Regions from separate parts of the Paenibacillus sp. FSL F4-0236 genome, predicted to be linked through region 1. Evidence: a T-box and tRNA genes for the amino acid it is inferred to sense, from the RefSeq annotation. Region 1 holds a T-box; the other holds one or more tRNA genes.
What was found. The T-box of region 1 lies ahead of trpS (tryptophan--tRNA ligase). A T-box ahead of a tRNA ligase gene usually reads a tRNA of that ligase, here a tRNA-Trp.
Positions count from the first base shown of each region.

Region 2: it encodes a tRNA-Trp, which carries the amino acid that the T-box ahead of trpS (tryptophan--tRNA ligase) is inferred to sense. The anticodon was not compared.

Region 1 is NZ_JBBOBK010000001.1:3,173,597-3,185,392, reverse strand. Features, by position in the region: gene NSQ29_RS14495 (MFS transporter) at 1-199, opposite strand, end outside; gene NSQ29_RS14490 (hypothetical protein) at 386-802, shown strand; gene NSQ29_RS14485 (exodeoxyribonuclease III) at 961-1,725, shown strand; gene NSQ29_RS14480 (serine hydrolase domain-containing protein) at 1,792-3,234, opposite strand; gene NSQ29_RS14475 (VanZ family protein) at 3,321-4,457, opposite strand; gene NSQ29_RS14470 (hypothetical protein) at 4,607-4,954, shown strand; gene NSQ29_RS14465 (aminopeptidase) at 5,121-6,353, shown strand; gene trpS (tryptophan--tRNA ligase) at 6,545-7,540, opposite strand; T-box leader at 7,643-7,926, opposite strand; gene NSQ29_RS14455 (hypothetical protein) at 8,128-8,553, shown strand; gene NSQ29_RS14450 (winged helix-turn-helix transcriptional regulator) at 8,610-8,978, opposite strand; gene NSQ29_RS14445 (sigma-70 family RNA polymerase sigma factor) at 9,203-9,739, shown strand; gene NSQ29_RS14440 (DUF4179 domain-containing protein) at 9,732-10,853, shown strand; gene NSQ29_RS14435 (ABC-F family ATP-binding cassette domain-containing protein) at 11,040-11,796, shown strand, end outside.
Region 2 is NZ_JBBOBK010000001.1:4-11,799, forward strand. Features, by position in the region: tRNA gene NSQ29_RS00005 (tRNA-Asn) at 52-127, shown strand; tRNA gene NSQ29_RS00010 (tRNA-Ser) at 131-223, shown strand; tRNA gene NSQ29_RS00015 (tRNA-Glu) at 241-315, shown strand; tRNA gene NSQ29_RS00020 (tRNA-Val) at 371-446, shown strand; tRNA gene NSQ29_RS00025 (tRNA-Met) at 464-540, shown strand; tRNA gene NSQ29_RS00030 (tRNA-Asp) at 567-644, shown strand; tRNA gene NSQ29_RS00035 (tRNA-Phe) at 655-730, shown strand; tRNA gene NSQ29_RS00040 (tRNA-Thr) at 751-826, shown strand; tRNA gene NSQ29_RS00045 (tRNA-Tyr) at 832-917, shown strand; tRNA gene NSQ29_RS00050 (tRNA-Trp) at 925-998, shown strand; tRNA gene NSQ29_RS00055 (tRNA-His) at 1,035-1,110, shown strand; tRNA gene NSQ29_RS00060 (tRNA-His) at 1,151-1,223, shown strand; tRNA gene NSQ29_RS00065 (tRNA-Gln) at 1,245-1,319, shown strand; tRNA gene NSQ29_RS00070 (tRNA-Gly) at 1,326-1,400, shown strand; tRNA gene NSQ29_RS00075 (tRNA-Cys) at 1,413-1,486, shown strand; tRNA gene NSQ29_RS00080 (tRNA-Leu) at 1,501-1,579, shown strand; gene NSQ29_RS00085 (AraC family transcriptional regulator) at 1,713-2,462, opposite strand; gene NSQ29_RS00090 (BMP family ABC transporter substrate-binding protein) at 2,789-3,928, shown strand; gene NSQ29_RS00095 (ABC transporter ATP-binding protein) at 4,031-5,593, shown strand; gene NSQ29_RS00100 (ABC transporter permease) at 5,586-6,632, shown strand; gene NSQ29_RS00105 (ABC transporter permease) at 6,629-7,567, shown strand; gene NSQ29_RS00110 (nucleoside hydrolase) at 7,612-8,565, shown strand; gene NSQ29_RS00115 (ADP-ribosylglycohydrolase family protein) at 8,569-9,966, shown strand; gene NSQ29_RS00120 (methionine ABC transporter ATP-binding protein) at 10,341-11,102, shown strand; gene NSQ29_RS00125 (methionine ABC transporter permease) at 11,095-11,757, shown strand.

The DNA.
Region 1 (11,796 bases):
TCGTTCTTGTTTTGTCACTGATCATCCCCCATAAGGGTTGAGCAATAATGGTAACAAACCCTCCAGTACCAATAATGAATCCAATTTGCGCCGGGTTAAGACCCTGCTCCCCTAGATAGACTGGCAGAAAAGGAATAAACATAGCCAGCAACGCAAAATACAAAAAGTTAAACCCTCGTAATAGTGTTGGTGCATTCATAAGTCTCTTTACCTCACGTATTTAATGATATTTGTATAGTGTCAATTTGGTTATTGTATCACGGATGTTGAATGATTAGGATATAAATCTATGATAAAAATATACTATTCTCCCATATGATATATCCATTCAAGGTTCAGTTCATTTTCATAGAATGTTGTATAACCTTGAAAGGAAGTGTTAAGAATGGCGTCAATTATTGATTATGGTTCTACGTTTTTAACTGTTGATGGTCCAGTATTGGCGGTTGGTGTTGGTCAAGGAATAACTACTACCTCTGTATTTCTTGATCCGGCTAATCCTGCAACTTATCGTTCGAGAGTTGAGCTAAAAGCGAGTTTCGGTGTTGATAGTTTTTCATTTACAGATGATATTCGCGTAGATATTTACAGAGGTGCTACAAAAGTATACAGTAGCCCGCTCAATCGATTCTTCGAACCTGGTAACAACCTTCAGATTGTAAACGTGCTTGCTGTGGATGGTGGACTGCCGGGAACTCAAATTTATACACTGGGTGTTCTATTTGCTAATAGTAATAATGCTGGAAGTGTAATTCAAATAAAAGGCCCAATTACATTCACAGCTACAGCAATTGGTCTATAAGTTAGCTAGCGTATGAATTAACCAAAAGCTGCACCAATTCTCCGCAATGGAGAGAGGTGCGGCTTTTGCTGCTATACATATCCCGTCAGCTCACTATAGTGATATAATAACCGCAGTAATAGTACAACTAAAGCAAAATGCAAGGAGAAAAGCCGATGATAAAGCTGGTATCATGGAATGTTAATGGCCTTCGGGCATGTGTCAAAAAAGGGTTTAATGACTATTTCAAAGAAGTAGATGCGGATATCTTCTGTGTTCAAGAAACAAAGCTTCAGGAAGGGCAAATTACACTGGAGCATGGCGAAGAATACGATCAATATTGGAATTACGCAGTGAAGAAGGGCTATTCCGGTACGGCAATATTCTCTAAAATCAAGCCGATCTCTGCGAGATATGGGATGGAAGAAGATGAAGAAGCAGAAGGCCGGATCATTACATTAGAGTTCGAACATTTTTATCTGGTCAACGTCTATACGCCTAATGCCAAACGAGATCTGTCTCGATTGGCATATAGAATGGAATGGGAGGACCGTTTCCGTAATTATCTCTTAGAACTGGATAAGCGTAAACCAGTTGTTGTCTGTGGAGACCTAAATGTTGCCCATGAAGATATTGATATCAAGAATGCAAAGGCTAACCGTGGGAACTCCGGTTTTACGGATGAAGAGAGAGGGAAAATGAGTACACTGCTTGAGTCGGGCTTCATAGATACGTTCAGATATCTTCACCCGGAGCTTGAGGGAGTGTATTCATGGTGGTCTTATATGCCGAAGGTGAGAGAGCGGAATGTGGGCTGGCGAATTGATTATTTTTTAGCTTCTTCTAGACTTGCACCTAATGTAATTGATGCCCAAATTGATTGTCAGATCTTGGGTAGTGATCATTGCCCAGTCATGTTGAAGCTAGCTGATTTTTCGGAATAAAAAAAGGGATATAAGGCCGCTAAGTTCCTGCATAGGACAAAGCGGCCTTTCTATTATTAACTATACCTATTGTATTCTTCCGATAATATCATCGAATTCAAGCGGTCCCATATTCACATTAATCCGCTGCTTAAGGATAAGCATGTTCTCTAGAATATTAATATCAAGTGTAATCAAGAAAGGCATTTCAACAAATAGCAAGGACAACTGAAGTTGATCTTCTGCAGTCCAAGTAAAGCTGGACATAATCCGGTTCATGAAAGGCTCCAGGATGAGTGCAAAGCTTTCGAGCCATTGTCCTCGGCCTAATGGAATGACATTCTTTTCACCAAGTTTTGTTATTAAAGTAACTTCAGCTTCATCATTGTTGAAAGTGATAGAGATAGTAGCTAGTGAAAATTGGTTGTCATCTAGTGTATAGGTTATACCATTCAATTGATCTTCTTGAAAAGATGACCGCTGCAATTGTGGAGGGTCTATCGATAAGTTTTTTAATTGGTCTGCCAATTTGGCTACTAATGCTTGTTCTTCCAGAAGAGGGACATCTTTCATATTGGGTAATAAATGCTCCCACACTGCATTCAAAATACCTTGAATACTATTTGAAGCGGCAGTAATAGCAATTACCGCATCCTGATCAGGAAGAACAACGCAGAGTTGTCCGAATGCGCCATCGGCGCGGTAGGCTCCGTGTTGGCATCTCCAGAATTGATAACCATATCCGAGCGCCCAGTCATGATCGCCTTCGCCATTGGAAATGTGTTTGGAAGTTGCTTCATTAATCCACTGTTCAGGCAGGATTCGTTGATTATTCCAGATCCCTTTTTGTAAGTAAAGCTGGCCGAATTTAGCGATATCCTCTGTGGTTATGCTTAAGCCAAATCCCCCCGTGTTAATTCCACGTGGACAAGACTGCCAAGTTGCTCCGTGAATACCGAGCGGAGCGAACAGACGCGGTTCTAGATATTCTAGCAGTGTTTGGCCAGTAACTCGTTGAAGGATCGCGGACAGCATGTAAGTGGCGCCGGTATTATATAGGAAATGTGTACCTGGTTGTTTCTCCACTGGGACTGAGAAGAAAGCTTTAACCCAATTCCCGTCTGCACTTTTATGAAGTGTGTCCATAGTATCCACGACATGCCCGGTACCCATCATCAATAGATGTCTGATTGTCATGTTGGATAGATTGTCAGTGATAGTCGCAGGAGCCTCTTCAGGGAAGAAGGAGATGACTGAATTGTCGAGTGTGATTAGCTTTTCTGTGACCGCAATCCCGATTGCCGTTGAGGTGAAGCTTTTGCTAAGGGAAAATAGCATATGTGGAAGATCGGACTTATAAGGAGACCACCAGCCTTCAGAGACCACATACCCATGCCTAAGGATCATGAAGCTATGCAGACCTAAGCTTTGTGTCTCTACTGCATCAATAAAGCTGGATATTGCGGCTGATGATATGCCCTGCTCTTCTGGAAGACTTCTAGACAACTGCAAGCTACTTGTAGTTTCCATTCATTCATCTCCTAAATTTTGAGAATCCTTGCCTTCCTATTCTATAATAAATTCCATTGTATAAATACTATATAAAATGAAGATTTTTAATCCTCTAAAGAGCTGCTGTTGGAGGCATCGGTATGCAATCTTTTCTCAGGCCATGAAATAACATGCGAGGTTCGGCTTAATTTCTCATAGATTAGCTGGTCATCTTTTTTGAATACCTTAATGATTAAATGAATAAAGAAAACTAAATCGACCAGTAGAACAATGAGATAAGCGACCGTTCTCAATGGTGAAGATAGAAGCCCCGTCACATCAGAATCGATAACAATCGCGTGAAGTCCAAGTATTACCCAATATAACAGACCATATCGGATCATAAGCGCCCAGAAAGAAGCCCGATTACCTCTGTTCGTTACCCGAATACGTACAATCCATTTGCCTAAGGTCCGCCCACCAGTAAAAGCTGGAATCAGGATGAAGTAAATCCCTGTTACAATCCAGAAAGCACTTTTTATATCGAATCCATAAAGTACACCAAACCCAATGATCCACACCATACTATCGATGAAAAAAGCAATCCCTCTGCGGGTATAGGAGACTCTTTTGGCAGAACGATCGATATTCGTATCCAGTTGTTCTATGCGTGGCAGTAACCCGTTTATCCAGATAGAAATTCGGAATCCAAAGATCCCTCCCAGCGTGTTGGTTATAAGATCATCGACATCAAATAGACGGTAGGGATGATCAAAAAAGCCGTAGATGCCTGTAACCTGAGTGACCTCAAAAGATAACGAAAGTATGAAAGACAAGAGAATACACATTCCCCAGCGCGTTCGGAAATAGTAGCCCAGAAACAATCCAAACGGCACGGTCAAAGCGATGTTAAATATCACCTGTAAAAAAGCAGGCTCGCGCAGTAATGACCAATACGTTGAAATCTGATCAGGTATGATCTTAGAGCCATCTATAATATCTTGTATGAATTGAAGAGGGACGAGCTGCATCATACTTCCCGAAGGTGCCATATTATGTCTTGAGGAAGGCATCGGAAGCAAAACGAGAAAATAAGCGTTCATCAGATAGAGCAGCAATAAGTATAGGATTAAAGCTCTAAGCTTATGGATGTAGCCGTGTCTACGGTATTGAACGATTAGAAAAGGGAGTGTGAAGATCAATGCCGCTATAGGAAACATCATAAAGGCATAAGAAATTGGGAAAAAGTAAGAATGAAACATAAGTCACCTGCCGAATCATTGTTTTTGTGGAATAATGTAGTTTGCTGCAAACTAGCGTTCCCGGCTCATTATAAAATTTTATGATAGGGAACTCAACTTATTTATTTAGCGCTTCCGGCATACATATGTCTATAGAGGAGCGTGAAGTGATGGAGAAAAAGGTGCAGCAGTATTATCGACTGAAGCAAAAGCAAAAGGAAATTGAAAAAGAGTTAGCAGAGCTTCGGCAGGATATTCTAAGCTATTGTAGTGAGCAGGGGGCTACCGAGACTGAAATCGGAAGCTACAAAGTGAAGTTAGTGATGCAAAATCGCAAAGAATATGATGATCTCAAGTTATATGAAACCCTATCAGACCCCGAAGTGTGGCGTATGCTCTCCAAATCAGATCCCGCGAAGGTAGCAAGTTTGACCAAGCTTAACGTAATCTCTGAGGACAAGATTATGCATACCTATTCTTTAAAGACCGTAACGTTGCTGCAAGTGGATAAAAAATAAGGATTTACGTGAGCGGTTCCTTTCATGGGGGCCGCTTTATTATATCGAATCGCAACTCTTAGCATTTTGCGTTAAAATAAGAAGTGAAGCTGACCGTCTGCTGTTAAGGAGCTCCGGTGCTTTGGTGCGACAGTAAAGCAACCATAGAGATGGAGGAAGAGAATTCATGAAAGATTTTGATGTCATGTTAGAGAAATATGCGAACCTGGTTGTAAAAGTAGGGGTAAATGTACAGCCTGGACAAGTTTTGATGGTGCATGCACCTATTGAAACGGCAGAGCTTACTCGCTTGATTGTAAGTAAAGCCTATGAAGCAGGTGCTAAATATGTAATCGTTGATTGGGACGATGAAGCGACTACACGTATTCGTTACGAAAAAGCCCCAGAAGATTCCTTCGATTACTATCCACAGTGGCAAGCAGAAATGATGGAGAAGTTTGCGGAAGAGAACGGCGCCATCTTACATATTAAAGTACCAGATCCGGAATTGTTCAATGGTATTGATTCTTCCAAAGTGTCAAGAGCAGTTAAAGCGGCAGCTGTTGCTCGCAAAAACTACTCCAAATATACTCGTAATAGCAAAATTAGCTGGTCTCTCGTTAAGGCTCCAACGCGTGCTTGGGCGAACAAGGTGTTTGCTGATCTTCCAGAAGAAGAGCGAGTAGAGGCTATGTGGGAAGCGGTGTTCCAGATGAATCGTGTAGGTAGCGAGGATCCAGTTGCCGCATGGAGAGAGCATATCGGTCAATTGAAAGAAAGTCAGGATAGAATGAACGCTAAGCGTTATAAAAGCCTGCATTACCGCGCTCCGGGAACGGATCTGCATGTGGAGCTTCCAGAAGGTCATCTATGGCGTGGAGGCGGCGGAGAGAATGATAAAGGTGTGTATTTCGTGGCTAATATGCCAACGGAAGAGATCTATTCTATGCCACATCGTACAGGTGTGAATGGTACAGTTAGAAGCACACTTCCTTTGAATCTGAACGGACGTTTGGTAGAAGGCCTTTCTTTCACATTTAAAGATGGAAAAGTAGTAGCATATGAAGCTGAATCCGGACGTGAGCATCTGACTTCGCTGCTGGCAACGGATGAAGGTGCATCCTATTTAGGAGAAGTAGCTTTAGTCCAGCATGATTCTCCAATCTCTCGCTTGAACCGAATTTTCTACAATACAGGGATTGATGAGAATGCCTCCTGCCATTTCGCGTTGGGAAGTGCCTATCCTGTCAATATTGAAGGCGGCACAAAGCTTACGAATGAAGAGCTTGTCGCACGAGGTGCTAATGTCAGCTTAACGCATGTCGATTTCATGATCGGTTCGGCAGAACTGGATATTGATGGAGAACTTGCGGATGGCACGATTGAACCGGTATTCCGTAAAGGGAATTGGGTGCTGTAAGGAATACATTTAAGGTCGTAACCTCGCTTAGGGGGTTACGGCCTTTTTCTTTGATGAAAGGATTTATGTTATAGAAAGTATTTTTATGTAGAAGCGAAGATATCCATATTAAATAATATTTTCTTATAAAAACAGCCGGCGCTCTCTTCAATAGAGAGTCCGGCGTTTTTTATTGCCCTTAGAGATCAGTTTTATTTTGAAAAATAATTAAGGCCCATAGCCTCGCGTACTTCGGACATCGTTTCTTGAGCAATATCGCGGGCACGCTTAGTTCCGGATAATAAGATATCCTCAACAACCTTGGGTCTGGCAGCATAATAGGAGCGACGCTCACGCATTGGTTCAATTAGCTGGTCTAGAGCTGTCGTGATAAGCTGCTTACAGGCAGAACAGCTTATACTGCCACTTTCGCAGCTATCGTGAATTTCTGGGGCGCCATGCGAACGAACAGCACGATGATAAGCATAAATGGGACAAATATCTGGATGCCCAGGATCATTTTTATGAACACGGGCTGGATCAGTTGTGGCTTTACGGATCTTGAAGGTGATCTCTTCTTTCGTAGAGTCCAGCTCGATAGCATTGCCAAGGCTTTTACTCATTTTAGCATTGCCGTCTGTTCCTACTAGTCTTGGCGTCTCGCTGATGAGCGCTCTGGGCTCCACAAGGATGGGGCTGTACAGTTCGTTGAATCTACGTACGATTTTGCGGGTCAACTCCAGATGGGGAAGCTGGTCTTCTCCTACAGGAATAATCGTCGCTTTACAAAAGGTTATATCCGCAGCCTGGCTAACTGGATAACCTAGAAAACCATAATACAATTCATCTAAGCTGGAATTTTTCGATTCGGCTTTAATCGTGGGATTATGCCGTAAAGAATTCACAGTAACAAACATGGAGAATAGGACGGTCAGCTCAGCGATCTCAGGAACCATAGATTGAATAAATAGGGTTGCTTTATCTGGATTTATACCCGCCGATAAATAGTCCAGTGTGATTTCATTCAAGTTTTGACCTAGTAGTTGAGGGCGATCAAAGTGAGTCGTTAGGGCTTGAATATCTGCTAAAAACACAAAAGTATCATATTGCTCCTGTAGAGCCACTCGGTTCTGTAAGCTGCCCACGTAATGGCCAAGGTGCAGCTTTCCAGTCACTCGATCTCCAGTTAATACACGTTTTTTTATCATTTGAATTCCTCCTGTTTTGTTGCTTCTGACTAACATTGAGTCGCCACCACCAGCCATCATCCATGGCCATCACCTCCTTTAAATGACAAAAAAACCTCATCCAATAAGGACGAAGTTGTCGTGGTACCACCTTAAATGATCGCGCAACCAGGTTTCGTTAGTATTACGATCTTCTCTTACCGGTACGGAGAAGGTCTGAGACAATCTCGATACAGGTCCCTTGATAACGGCGGGAAACCCGGCTTTCCCTACAACATCAGCTAAGATGGTTCGGAAGAGCAACTCTAAAGGCCATTCGATCAAGCGCTGGACACCGGTTCGCAGCAGCCACCGGCTCTCTGAAGTCCATGTTCGATTGTCTACTTACCCTTTGTCTGCGTTGTTCATGATATTTTGGTAATTGTAATTCTGATGAGTGAGTTTGTCAATGGTTGGAAATTAGATGATGATACAGAGCATCTAGGTTTATATGATCTAGCAAAGTATCACTTAAATGTATATTATCATCAGCAATTAAGTCCAATCTATCATTGTTGATTCACAATATAATAATGTATAACCTTGTAATTGGAATGGAGTGATGATAAATGGCGACAAATATAAGTTATGGTTCACAGGCAAAAATTCCCTTAGACCCGTTTAATACTGTTACAACGGTTGCAGGGATTCCTGGAGCTGGAGCGGGTCTAGCCACGGCGCAAGTAAATATTAGTCCGGCTAATCCGGCCTCTTTCTCCAGCAGAGTCGAGTTAAATGGTAGTTTTAGTCTTACTGCACTTGCTAATAGCCAATTTCTTGTTTTAATCCGACGTGCTGGAGTCGATATTTATAGCTCCTTTTTTCGTTTTACTACAACTACTGATATTCAATTAAATGTTCAGTGGGTTGATGGTCCTTATATTGGAATCCACAACTATGAATTGGTAATTCAGAATGATAGCAACTTGCCTATAAATCTATTTGGACCCATATCATTCACAGCAACTGCTATAGGTGGAGATGGCGTAATTTAAGTTATGGGACAGTTAAATCGATCTGATTTAACTGTCCTTTTTTCTTGGGGTAAAATTTATTTATTTAAAATGTTGTCCTCTAAAACAGCATATTTATCGCCATATTGCTTAATGATATGTTGTTCTCCCCAATTACATAGAGAAGTCAAAATGTCGCTTAAACTATCACCATACTCACTAAGCTCATATTCCACTTTGGGTGGAACCTGATTGTATACGATCCGGTTGATAATTCCATCGGCCTCAAGTTCGCGTAGTTGCTGGGTTAACATTTTTTGAGTAATTCCGGGCATTAACTGTTTTAGTTCCGATGTTCGTTTTTTGCCATGAGTTAAATGACACAAAATTACGCATTTCCATTTTCCTCCAATTACTTCGAGTGTGGCCTCAACAGAAATATTGTATTTTTTCTTGATAGTTGTCATGATATCCTCCAATGTATAGGTACTTTTTAGTACCTATGGTACTTTTAAGTGCGTACTATTGATTATGTCCGATTTTACTAATCATAACATTTATCGTTCTTTTTTTATAGAATGTTATAATTTTAAGTGCTCAGTCCCAAAAAAGTTAATATAAAAAAAAACCGTTTCTATACCCTCCCCGTCTTAATCTATGAGAGGTTTAGGAGAGGGGGCTAAGGAAGGATATGACGATGACTAATGCAGAAATGAAGAAGGTAACGATTCTTGATTCTAGGAGCGAGACGGATTTCTACGATTCTATATTGGTACATAGAGAACAACTATACAGTATTGCCTATAGCTACTTGCGTAACCGGAATGATGCGCTTGAAGCGATGCAGGAAATGACTTGCCGGGCCTGGATCAAAAGAAAAACATTAAAGGATCCAAAAGCGTTTAAATCATGGATCATTCGGATCCTGATTTATGTCTGTATAGATGAACAAAGACGTAGAAAGCGTTCTATGCCGCTTGTAGACGAGAGAATAGGAGAGCGGATTACGCACATTGGCCATCATCGGATGGAAATGCTGTGGGCACTCGAACAGGTTAAACCCAAGTATCGCCATGTGCTGCTGCTTAAATACTACAACGATATGACCTTACATGAGATTGCTAACATACTGGATAAACCTGAAGGAACGGTCAAGACATGGCAGCATAAAGGACTCAAGCAGTTAAGAACGATCATTAAGAATCGGGGTGATTGGAACCATGAGTAGTCAGGAGGAGCTTGCCATGTTAATCGATGCTGAACGGATCCCACAGGAGCAAAAAATGGAGAGTGCAGCCGCACAAATCTATGCCATTCAAGCAGGACTCGAACTAGGTAAAAAGCGCGGAAAAAAGCTAATGTTCGCTAGAAGCGCTATGGCTGTACTGACTGCATCTGTTTTGATTGCAGGTTTACTCTTCTTCAATCCAACCCAATTGATGCCACAGCAAGCCTCTACAAGTATTGAATCAAGTGATTGGGGTGTGTTGGAACCTTTTAAGAAGCTGGCTGAATCTGATGTTGATGCCCTTACGTTAGAATCTGCTATTCGAAACGATTATGTGCAAATCGTGAATAAGAGCGCTGAGAAAAACGGATATAAGATCACTCTAAATGCTGTAATCGCTGATGAAAATAAAATTATACTGCTATATACAGGGACTACAAGTGGTGGTCAGGAAATTTACAATGTGAATAGTGTATGGCTTACAGATGCTGTGACGGGACAAAGTGTAGTGGATAAAAATGGGGGTAGAGGTGGGATGGGTTTACATGCTGTGGATAGTATTTATACATGGCTCGGAAAAACTATCTATCCACTAGATAAGGATAAAGCATTTCCAAAAGAGGTGGTGGCGAATTTTCAGATCGCTTCAGTGGATCCAGGAATGCTAGCAAAACCAAAAACGGGAACGGATCTAGCTGACATGCGCTATTCTGATCGTTTAAAGGTGAGCTTCGCTATTGATCCAAAATTCTGGGAACAAAAGACCGAGACGGTAGTTATAAATCAGCCTTTTATGATTGACGGGCATGAAGTGAATTTTGCACAAGTGGAGCTTTCTCCATTAAGTATAGTAGTCAAATATACGCTAAGTGAGGATTTAAAAACTAATTGGGAGATCAGGAATGAGTTATTTGGAAAGACCCCCAGTGAGTTGACATCGCGGGTTGGGAAGCGCGAATTGAAAAATAATTCGATTGGCGGAAGTGGCAGTGAGGATGGATTTATAAGTAACTTTAGCAGCAACGTATTGGATCAACCCAAATTCATTCGTTTGAAACTTGATGCGGGGCCTGATCGCGAGAAAGAGGAGTATATTGATATCTTGAAAAAATAAGCAGCAAGTGATGAGAGTGAGAATGTGATGGGATTCGTAATGCAGAAAAAGGTCCGCTGACAGCGACCTTTTTTTGTTTTCTAGAAGATTAAATATGATTATAAAGTCCTTTTTAAAATAGTGCTATAATAGCTCTTTGAGTGTTCTGAGCTGTATTTTGATCTATATGAACTAGGGGTGATAGATTTGAGCGTAATCCGTATGGAGAACGTAACTAAGAAATATGAGAATACTTTGATTTTTCGAGATATATATTTTCGAGTTAGCAAGGGTGAGCGGATTGGGTTAATCGGACGAAATGGTGCGGGGAAGTCTACTGTTTTTAAACTGATGATGGGAAAAGAGGAGCCAACAATAGGGAAAGTAGAGTTAGATCCCAATGTGAAGATCAGTTATTTCTCTCAATTCTCGGAGCTTTCCGGCTCCTTGTCTGTACAGCAAGAGTTAGAATTGTGCTTTGAGCAGGTAGCGCTTATCGAACAGGAGCTTAACCAAATCGGGGAACAGCTTGGACAAGTGACGGATGATGACCAGATGAATACACTTTTAGAGCGGCAAGCAGCGCTTTTTGAACAAATGGATCATTTAGATGGCTGGAATGTATCTGTAGAAATCAACACTGTTCTGACGAAGTTGGGCTTCAATGAAAGATCACGGCATCAACCTGTTGATGAGTTATCAGGAGGCTGGAGGAACCGTGCGGCACTGGCCAAAGTCTTAATTGAAATGCCCGACGTCGTATTGCTCGATGAGCCTACTAACTTTTTGGATATCGAAGGGATCGTATGGTTGGAGCAGTGGCTGCACCGTTTTAATGGGGCGATGATTCTCGTCTCCCATGACCGGCAATTTATTGACAGAGTAGTCACGCGGACAATAGAAATCGAGAATTATCATTTTCAGGAATATGAAGGCAATTACACCGACTATGTTCGTAAAAAGA
Region 2 (11,796 bases), 3.2 Mb from region 1:
CGCAAATTCAATTCGGATTCAGTTTTCAGGCATCAAGCCTGGTATGAATATTCCCTGATAGCTCAGTTGGTAGAGCACTCGACTGTTAATCGAGTTGTCACAGGTTCGAGTCCTGTTCGGGGAGCCATATGGAGAGGTGTCCGAGTTTGGCCGAAGGAGCACGATTGGAAATCGTGTAGGCGCCACAAGCGTCTCGAGGGTTCGAATCCCTCTCTCTCCGCCACAAATTTTACTTAGTATGGCCCGTTGGTCAAGGGGTTAAGACACCTCCCTTTCACGGAGGTAACATGGGTTCGAATCCCATACGGGTCACCAAATTTTCACTTGATTTTACATAGTGGACTTTGGTACAATAACTATTGTTGTTTATGGAGGCTTAGCTCAGCTGGGAGAGCATCTGCCTTACAAGCAGAGGGTCGGGGGTTCGATCCCCTCAGCCTCCACCATATTCATTTAAGAACGACGCGGGGTGGAGCAGCCCGGTAGCTCGTCGGGCTCATAACCCGAAGGCCGCAGGTTCAAATCCTGCCCCCGCAACCAATTTTCATTAAGAAATTATATCTTTTGGAACCGTGGTGTAGTTGGCCTAACATGCCTGCCTGTCACGCAGGAGATCGCGAGTTCGAATCTCGTCGGTTCCGCCATTTTTACCTTGGCTCGATAGCTCAGTCGGTAGAGCAGAGGACTGAAAATCCTCGTGTCGGCGGTTCGAATCCGTCTCGAGCCACCATATAGTATACAACTTAATATGCCGGTGTAGCTCAATTGGTAGAGCAACTGACTTGTAATCAGTAGGTTGGGGGTTCAAGTCCTCTCGCCGGCACCATCTTTGGGGGATTAGCGAAGTGGCCAAACGCATCAGACTGTAAATCTGCTCACGTACGTGTTCGGTGGTTCGAATCCATCATCCCCCACCATTTTTTTAGGGGCATAGTTTAAAGGTAGAACAACGGTCTCCAAAACCGTTGGTGTGGGTTCAATTCCTGCTGCCCCTGCCAATCTTTATCTAAAGTCTTTCTCTAAAGTTTAATATGGCGGTCGTGGCGAAGGGGTTAACGCACCGGTTTGTGGATCCGGCATTCGTGGGTTCAAGTCCCATCGGTCGCCCCATTTACTTTAAGAAGAACAGCAACAATATTAGTTTAATATGGCGATTGTGGCGAAGTGGTTAACGCACCGGATTGTGGTTCCGGCATTCGTGGGTTCGAGACCCATCAGTCGCCCCTTTTATTTTAAAATGTTATTGGGGATTAGCCAAGCGGTAAGGCAACGGACTTTGACTCCGTCACGCATAGGTTCAAATCCTATATCCCCAGCCATTTTATGCGGACGTGGCTCAGCGGTAGAGCATCGCCTTGCCAAGGCGAGGGTCGCGGGTTCGATTCCCGTCGTCCGCTCCAAAGTTTTCATATGGCGCCATAGCCAAGTGGTAAGGCAAAGCTCTGCAAAAGCTTTATCCCCAGTTCAAATCTGGGTGGCGCCTCCATTAATTTAATATGTGCCGGCGTGGCGGAATGGCAGACGCGCTCGACTCAAAATCGAGAGGGAAACCGTGGAGGTTCGAGTCCTCTCGCCGGTATATCAAAAAGGTTTGTAAAGTCGCTTGTATAAGCAACTTTACAAACCTTTTTTCTTTGTCTTTGAGCTTTTATTCTTAAGCCGTTGAATTAGAGGCGTCTCTAATCAACGGCCTTTTTGTGTGGAGTTTTGTTTTATTGACTGCTTAGTCGGAATGCTCGTGGGGTGAGACCAATTTCACGTTTAAACATATTGCAGAATTGGGCGTCATTCACAAACCCAGCAGCAGCTGATACTTCAGAGATATGCATTTGGGTATGTTGCAAGAGAGACTTTGCATAATCCAGACGTTTCAATAGTAGATAGCGCAGAGGTGAAGAACCGAATCGTTCTTTAAATAAATGGCGGAAACGATCATAGCTGTATCCAGACATCTCAGAAAGTGTTGCGACCGATAGCTTATGGCGGTAATGCTCATTCATATAGTTTAGAACATATTGGACTCTGTCTTCCGTTGGTGATTGAAACCCAGAGGCACTAAGAAGCCGTATCAGATGAACAGTGATTTCGCTCATTTGCAGGTTCAATAGTTCAGAGAATCCATCTTGTTTGCGCGTAAACTCTGCTTTCATTCGAAGCAAGATTTGTAGAACAGTATGGTCTTTATCATCTTCATATACGCCTTGCAAATTCTCCATATTTGGGTGATTTGAATGGAAGCCTACAAATAGTATAGTAGCATCCTCGCGATGATTCTCATCATGTTTATGATTGGGTGGTATCAGCGCGAATGAAGAAGAACGAAAATGATAACTTCGCGAACCTACATTGGTAGTTCCTAAGCCGTTTAAATAATAGACTAGTTCATAACATTCATGCTGGTGTGGTGGAATATAGGTATTAACCTCATGTGCTGCATTTACAATATATAGAACACGATCCATGATGACCCTCCAATAATTATGTTTTAGCCGAATCGTACAAAAATATGACCGAAATCATATAATTATTTTCATTAATATTTGATATGATCGTATCAAGAAATCCGAAGATTAGCAACCTGACTGGCCATCTCGTTCGGAAATTAGTCGGATTATTCGTAAAAATTATAATTTTATCTCTTTTTTTGAGTGTATTCGTTAAAATCATTAAAATTTTGACAATGTTACATGAAAAATGAGAGTTTCCATCTAAATCGTGAAATATACAACGGACTAAGAAGGAGAACCTCTCAAATTACTAACCAACTATAAATAGGGGGAATAGAAAAATGAAAAAGAAAGTTCTTTCTTTGTTGTTACTAGTAGTAATGGTAATGGTCACAGCCTGTGGAAATAATACGTCGAGTAATGGATCTTCCGCGAATGCAGGATCTAATGCAGCTGAAGGTGGAGCAACGGGCTCAGGGGATAAGCTCAAGGTTGTACTACTGATTCCAGGAACGCTTGGGGATAAATCTTTCTTTGACTCTGCGAATAGCGGTTTGCAAAAGGTTAAGGATGAGCTGGGTGCAGAAACAAAAGTTGTAGAAATGGGTGTCGATAAAACGAAATGGGAGCCTACGTTTAACGATATCGCCGCTGAGGACTGGGATGTTATTATTTCTGGCGGATCGGAAATTACAGAGATGTTTAATGCAACGGCTGAATTATATCCTGACAAAAAGTTCATTAACTATGATACCGATATAGATGAAGCACCAGAGAATATGTACAACATGTCTTATGCAACAAATGAAGTATCTTTTCTAGCAGGTGCTGTAGCGGCGCTAGCTACACAATCGGATATGGAAAATGCTAATCCTGAGAATGTGATCGGTTTTGTAGGTGGCATGGACATTCCAGGAATTAACGCTTTCTTGGTAGGCTACATTCAGGGCGCTCAATATGTTGATCCTGATGTGAAGGTCGCTGTATCATATGCTGGCGATTTCGTTAACCCGGCTAAAGGCAAGGAGCTTTCGCTGATTCAATATAACTCCGGTGTGGACGTTATTTTTAACGTGGCTGGGGGTACAGGTCTTGGGATCTTTGATGCAGCTAAGGAGAAGAAGAAATATGCTATCGGTGTAGACTCCGATCAGGCGATGTTGCTTAACGATACAGATAGCGAAAAAGCAAACTTGATCGTTACTTCTTCTATTAAAAAGATTGATAGTGCTATTCTGGGTGCCGTGAAGAGATTACAAGACGGTACACTTGAGATGGGTAAACGTGATGTGTTGAGCTTTGTAGATGATGGTGTAGGCATTGCAGAGAATGAAATCTATAAAAATATCTTTCCTGCTGATCTTCAGGCTAAAGTTGAAGAAGTGAAGCAAAAGCTGATCAATAAAGAAATTACAGTAGATAACGCGATGGGAATGGAAACCTCTGAAGTAGAAGCCATTCGTAACGCAGTTAAGCCTTAAGTATAGCTATAAAGTGATAAACCTACAGTTGGAGATTCTTCTTTTAGAAGAATTCCAGCTGTATATTTTTGCAGACCTCCAAGTCGAAAGGCGTTGAGACCTATGAACAAAGCTCTGCTGGAAATGCGGGGAATTACCAAGGTGTATCCCAATGGTGTCGTTGCAAATAAAGACGTGCATTTTTCTTTACGTGAGGGAGAAATTCATGCGATTGCGGGCGAGAACGGCGCTGGTAAATCAACTTTAATGAAGATCATGTTCGGCATGGAAGAGCCTAGTGAAGGTGAAATCTTTATCAAGGGTGAAAAGGTGAAGCTGCAATCTGCTCAGGATGCCATTGATAGAGGGATTGGTATGGTTCACCAGCATTTTATGCTGGTCCCTTCTTTTACAGTAGCAGAGAACATGGTGCTGGGCATGGAACCTCGTAAGGGCGTCGGCATCAATTATGCAGAAGCTGTACGCATGACCGAAGAGACTGCGAAGAAATACAATCTGGCAGTGGATCCAAAAGCAAAAGTGCAGGATCTCACGGTTGGTATGAAGCAAAAGGTTGAAATTCTGAAGGCGCTGCTGCGTGGTGCAAAAATCCTCGTTCTGGATGAGCCGACCGCAGTGTTGACCCCACAGGAAACAGAGGAATTGTTCCGGGAGCTTAAGCAGTTAAGAGAGCAGGGTCATACGATTGTTTTTATTTCACACAAGTTGAAAGAAGTTAAAGCGATCTGTGACAGAATTACGATCATGCGTAGTGGACGTAGTGAAGGTGTCTTCCAAACGAAGGATGTCACGGAGCAAGAAATCTCACGCCTTATGGTGGGCAGAGACGTCGTGTTGAAATATGACAAGGAGATTCTGTCTATTGGGGAGCCGGTACTTACTGTGCAGGGCTTAAGTGTAAATGATGCACACGGCAAAGCGTTGCTAACAGATATCAACTTTGCAGTACGCGGAGGACAAATTATCGGGATTGCAGGTGTAGAAGGGAATGGGCAGACACAGCTCATTGAGGCTCTTACGGGTAGCCTAAGAGGGGTCTCAAGCCAAGGCTCTGTGCTAGTGAAGGGAAAAGATATTCGTGAATCGGATATTTTAGATATTCGTAAGCTAGGCGTTTCCTATATCCCAGAGGATCGGATGCATCAAGGGATAGCCAGTGATGCGAGCATAGCGGATAATCTGCTGTCCACTCAGTATCGTACAAAAGCTATGAATAAAGGACCCTTTTTAAATGGATCACGAATTGCCAAGCTTGCAGTATCACTTGTAGAAGAATTTAAAGTCCGCTGTTCGGGACCTTCTCAGCCAATAGGTATGTTATCAGGTGGTAACATGCAGAAGGTTGTCGTAGCTAGAGAGTGTTCTACAGAACCGCAACTGCTTATTGCAGAGCAGCCGACACGGGGCGTGGATATAGGCGCGGCGCAGTTCATACATCAAAAGCTGTTGGAGCTGCGCTCAGACGATTGCGCTATTTTGCTAGTGTCAGCAGACTTAAATGAGATCTTGGAGATCAGCGATAGTCTACTAGTGATGTATGAAGGAAAGATTGTTGCCTTTTTCGAGGAGCCTTCCAAGGTTAGTGAAGAAGAATTAGGGCTTTATATGCTAGGGATTCATCGACAGGACGAGGAGCAAATCAGGAGGGCCGTAAATCATGTTTAAAGTAAAATATTTTGAATACATTCGAACATCGGCAGTAATCGTAATTGCACTCGCTATTGCTTTTCTGATCATCTCATTGGTCAGCAATCAGCCGGTGAAGACGATTGGGATATTCCTATTTGAGCCGCTATCTAGTAAAGGTCATATCGGTAATGTGATTGAGATGGCCATTCCGCTCATGTTCACTGGGCTAGCAGTTTCCTTGTTGTTCCGGGCAAATATGTTCAATTTGGGAGCTGAAGGGATTTTCTATTTCTCCGGTGTTGTAACTTCCGTGTTGGCTATTCATTTAACGCTGGACGGGTGGCTTCATCCGATCGTAGCTATTGCTGCGGGTTCTATTGTTGGTGCGTTGCTCTCGGCAATACCCGGGATCCTCAAAGCCAAATGGAATGCTAATGAGCTCGTTACATCCTTGATGTTCAATAATATTTTGTTTGGAGTAGGTTTATATCTACTGAACTATCACTTACGTGATGCAAAAGCATTTGCCAATGTATCCTACAAATTCGAGAAAACGGCACTGCTGAGTAAAATGGTACCTGGCACCCGTATTCATACCGGACTTATTATCGTTATCGTGCTTATTATTGCAGCGCATTTATTCCTATACAAGACTAAATGGGGATATGAGCTGCGAATGACAGGCATCAACCGGAACTTTGCACGTTATTCAGGCATGAAGACTGCGAAGGTTATTATACTGGTTCACTTGATTGCTGGTTTTATCGCGGGAATGGGTGGTTCCGTAGAAGTGCTAGGGATGTACAATCGATTCCAATGGACATCGTTACCAGGTTATGGCTTAGATGGTGCTCTTGTAGCGATGTTAGCCAAGAATAATCCGCTATCCGTAATCGGCGCTGCATTGTTCCTTGCATATATCCGGATCGGAGCCGACATGATGGCACGTCTATCGGATGTACCTTCAGAGATGATTTCTATTATACAGGCGATTATCATTCTTCTGATTTCGGCTGAACAATTTCTGAAGTTCTGGAAAAATCGGATGCTCTTGAAGGAGGCGAAGGAAGCGTGAACAGCTTGTTTGATGTAATTTTTACGACTGACTTTGCGTTTTCTGTTCTTCGAGTGACGACACCGATTCTATTCGCCGCTTTGGGAGCGTTAATCTCTAATAGGGCTGGCATCATCAACATTGGTATGGAAGGCATCATGCTTGTCGCGGCGTTAGCCGGTGTCATTGTAAGCAGCTACACGCATAGTGCGTGGGTAGGTTTACTTGGGGCTGTGATGTCCGGAACACTGATCGCTGGAATATTAGCTTTTTTCACACTGAAATTTAAAACACATATTATTCTCGGCGGTGTAGCTATTAATATGTTCGCTTCAGGAGGAACCGTGTTTATTCTTTATCTGCTGAGTGGAGACAAGGGTTCTTCTACTTCTCTGGCGAGTAAAGTGCTACCTAGTGTAGAGATTCCTTTACTGAAGGACATTCCGGTGCTGGGGCCTATTCTATCAGGACATCACATTTTGACGTATGTATCTATTATTGCTGTGTTTGTTGTCTACTATCTCTTAAACCGTACACCGCTTGGTCTGCGCATTCGTTCAGTGGGTGAAAATCCACATGCGGCTCAATCTGTGGGAGTAAGTGTTGTGAAAATACAGTATATGGCTTTGCTGCTTAGTGGATTTTTCGCTGGTTTGGGTGGAGCTTACATGTCGATGGGTTACCTGTCACTGTTCACTCGCGATATGATCGCTGGTCGGGGCTGGATTGCGATTGCCGCAGAGTCTATGGGGAGAAGTACGACAGTGGGTACGGCGCTGACCTCTCTATTATTTGGTACGGCAGACGCCTTGTCGAATGCGCTACAGGTCTTGAAGATTCCTGCAGAACTGATCGCGACGCTTCCTTATGTAGCAACGGTAATTGGACTAGTGATCTATGCCGTATCTGAGACACGGAAAAAGAATAAAAAACTTAAAAGCCCGCTAGTGAAATAGCGATAAGAGTAACGAGGATTTATACAACTAAGGAGTGAATGACTATGCGAACACCTATTATTATTGACTGCGATCCAGGGCATGATGACGCAATCGCTATCCTGCTTGCAATAGCAAATTCGGAGAAGCTGGATCTGCGCGGGATTACAACGGTTGGTGGAAATCAGATCCTCGATAAAATCACAGAAAACGCACTTAAAGTGATCAGCTTTGTGAATGCTGATATTCCTGTAGCCAAAGGGGCTGCGGGTCCGCTGTTCGGCAAGCTTGTTACAGGTGAGGAAGCGCATGGTGAATCTGGCATGGACGGCCCACTATTGCCACCAAGTAAATTCCGGCCTGTAGAAGAAGGCGCTGTGGAATTCATGCTGAATATTATCCGTTCTTCGGAGGAGAAGATTACGCTCGTACCGATGGCTCCTTTAACAAATATCGCCCTGCTAATCACTGCTTATCCAGAGATTAAGGAAAGAATTGAAAAGATTTCACTGATGGGCGGAGGAATTTCTTATGGAAATGTAACCTCTACTGCGGAGTTTAACATCTATGTAGATCCTGAAGCTGCTCGTATCGTGTTTGAATCGGGTATTCCGATTACCATGAGTGGTCTGGATGTGACCGATAAGGCAGCCATTTTCGAAGATGAGATCGTAGCATTGAAAGAGCGTGGGCCAGTGTCCACTATGGTCGGAGAACTGTTAGATTTCTATTCGATCTTCGGAAAGAAAATGGGCTATGTCGGTAGTGCACTGCATGATCCATGCGCCGTAGCTTGGCTCTTGCACCCAGAACTGTTCGAATCCGAGCATCTATATGTAACGGTAGAGACAGAAGGCAAGCTGTCGCGGGGAATGACGGTTGCAGACAAACGAAAGAAGACGGATCGCCCAGCGAATGTAGAAGTCCTGGTGGGAGTAGACCGGGAAGCATTTATGAAGTTGATTTTTGATTCACTGGAAAAGCTAGATCAAGAGCTGCTTGCGGCTGAAGGGAACTAACCTATGGCAGGATGGGAGAGACTTCAGGAGACGGTTCAGTTTGAATTGGTTCAGCGTGGAGAAGAAGGCTGCAGGATTGACGGCTTCGCGGATAAACTAGCAGCTGCAGGTGCCGATGAGATCAAGCTGATGCAAGTATACAACGAGTTGATGGAGCTTACGGTTGCTGAGGACTTTCCTTATAAAGAGCCGTCTTCACTGGAGGAGATTCGTCGTCTTCGTCCAGAAGGTCCACGCAAGCTTGAGGCTGACTGGAGCGAAGCAGAATGGAGAGATAAGTTCTACGGAGCTTGGCTAGGTAGAAGCGTCGGTTGCGCACTTGGCAAACCATTGGAGTATTGGGACTACCTCTACGGTAAAGATGGACGTCCGGGTTGGGAGAATATCGAGCTTTGGTTCCGGGGTGCCGATGCATGGCCTATTACTGGCTATACGCCTGGGCATTCACGGGCAGAGGCAGAATATAGTCTTGGTTTAAGTGATTGGACGTATGCGAGTACCAGCGAGACTATTAAGTTTATGGAGAGCGATGATGATATTCGTTACACGGTTCTAGGCCTTATGTTGCTGGAGCAAAAGGGACTGAACTGGGATTCTTGGGATATCGGGAAGCTCTGGCATAAACATCTGACATACGCCCAGGTATGTACGGCAGAGACACAGTCGTATATGAATTTTGCGCAGGAAACGTCTCATCTGCATGGTGAGAAGCCTGCGGATTGGCTGGCGCGGCAGGAAAGAGTGCGGATGCACTTAAATCCATACCGGGAGTGGATTGGTGCGGCTATACGCGCAGACGGACTGGCGTATGGTGCAGCAGGCCATCCTGAGCTTGCGGCGGAGCTAGGTTGGCGTGATGCTTCTTTTTCACATGTGAAGAATGGGATCTATGGCGAGATGTTTAATGCGGCGATGATTTCGGCTGCTTTTGCTGAAAAAGATAACGAGCGTATTCTTGAGATTGGTCTTAGTGAGATCCCTAGTACTAGTCGTCTGGCAAGTGACGTTCTACGAGGTATAGATATTGCGCAGAAGGCCAAAAGTGAGCGGGAGTTGGTAAGTAAGATTTGGGATACATTCAGCCACTATGATGCGGTGCACACCAATAATAATGCTGCTCTTGTAGCTGCTTCGCTGGTCTATGGCGGGAATGATTTTGAAAAAGCGGTCGTTACATCCGTTTACGGAGGAATGGATACAGATTGTAATGGTGCTACAGTGGGTTCTATTATGGGAGCGAAGCTTGGAGCAAGTGTGTTGCCGGCTTCGTGGATTGAACCGCTCCATGATACGCTATATGCGGATCTACCTGGTTTTCATCCGATAGCGATTTCGGAATGCGCGGAGCGCAGCTATCAGGTCTTCTTGAAGATTCGAGGAGAGCTTGGCGAAAAGTCTTAGATCAAGGATTACGAAAAGAATGAAAGGATGTCTTAAGCTATCGAGCTTAGACATCCTTTTTTTCGTGGCGATCTAGTTCTTAAAATAGATGTAACAGCGGGTTTAGGAGTTAGGTAACAGGAGAATCCTGATTTGAAGAGGGATTAAGCTCAGTCATTTATTGGGAGAGAAGCACGTGAAAATAGTCCGATATAATGGGCTTTTATTCTTTAATCCTTTTAATCTGATATATTACTAAAATAAAAATGATGACACAGAACATAAAATGCCTTATTATTTAAAGAGATTTTTAGTAAAACAGTTTTTAAATAATTATAGTACAAACCTTGGCTTAGAAGGTTTCAGAATAAACGGAAAGGAAGGGGGAGTTTGCAATCCTATCGCTGAGTCGGGTGAGTAAAGGATTCAAGCTGAAGGACGGCACATATCAGGCGGTAGATGATGTATCGCTTGATGTGAAGAAGGGATCGATTCACGGGATTATTGGTGAAAGCGGGGCAGGGAAATCCACGCTGCTACGATTGATTAATCTGCTGGAAAAGCCGGATCAAGGGACAGTTACCGTAGAAGGGCATAATTTAACCGAAATGCCGAGTAAACAGCTACGGAAAGCTAGGGAAAAGATTGGGATGATTTTTCAGCAATTTAATCTGGTCAATAACGTCACGGTAAGCCGCAACATTTCGATCCCTCTGGAACTGGCGGGGGTGCCGAAGCGTGAACGGATGAAGCGGGTGAAGGAATGTCTCGATTTTGTCGGATTGGCTGATAAGGCAGAGCAATATCCCGCACAGCTAAGTGGAGGACAGCGACAACGTGTGGCGATCGCCCGGGCGCTTTCGAACAGTCCAGGACTATTGCTATGTGACGAACCAACATCCTCACTAGATCCAGGAACAACTGCGGATATTCTAGACGTCCTGAAGCATATTAATGGGGGCCTTGGGGTTACGGTAGTGATTGTTACGCATGAGATGGATGTTGTCAAAAGCATATGCACTGACGTATCGGTGATGGAAAATGGTCGAATCGTAGATTCATTCTCACGCCAAGATGGTGATTTCCGGCCTGCTGCAGTCCGTACTGGATCTTACCGGGATCAAATTCTGGGTAAAGCGGGGGAAACGCATGTTTGATAGTGTACTTCAATATCAGGCACAGATGTGGGAATCGATCGGAGAAACTTTTATAATGGTCGGTATTTCTGTTGGTGCCGCACTGCTGCTGGGGCTTCCACTCGGGACGTTGTTGTTTTTTTGCCGAAAAGGGCAGCTCTATGAGAATAAAACATTGTCACTGGTACTCAACAGCATCGTAAATATTATCCGTTCATTTCCATTCCTGCTGCTTGTGGTTGCACTCATTCCGGTCACTCGTTTCCTCGTCGGAACTGCGATTGGAACAATGGCTGCCACGGTTCCGTTATCCATTGTTGCCATTGCTTATTACTCTCGTCTGGTGGAGCAGTCTTTGCTGGAGGTTCCTAAAGGAGTCATAGAAGCGGCGTTGTCTATGGGAGCCTCGAAGCTGGGGTTGATCTTTAAGTTTCTGTATGTAGAGGCTCGTTCGGGTCTAGTGCTCGGACTTACTACCTCCACCATTAGTTTTATCTCTTACTCGACCGTAATGGGGGTTGTTGGAGGGGGCGGGGTTGGTGATTTTGCGATCCGTTACGGATATCAGCGTTTTGAGACTGAAGTGATGATCTATGCGATTGTTGTGATGATTGTATTGGTTCAGTTGGTTCAATTCACAGGAGGTACGATCTCACGGCTGTTAGATAAGCGTTAATCGTTCAACCCGTACATCAAATTTTGTAATACAAAATGA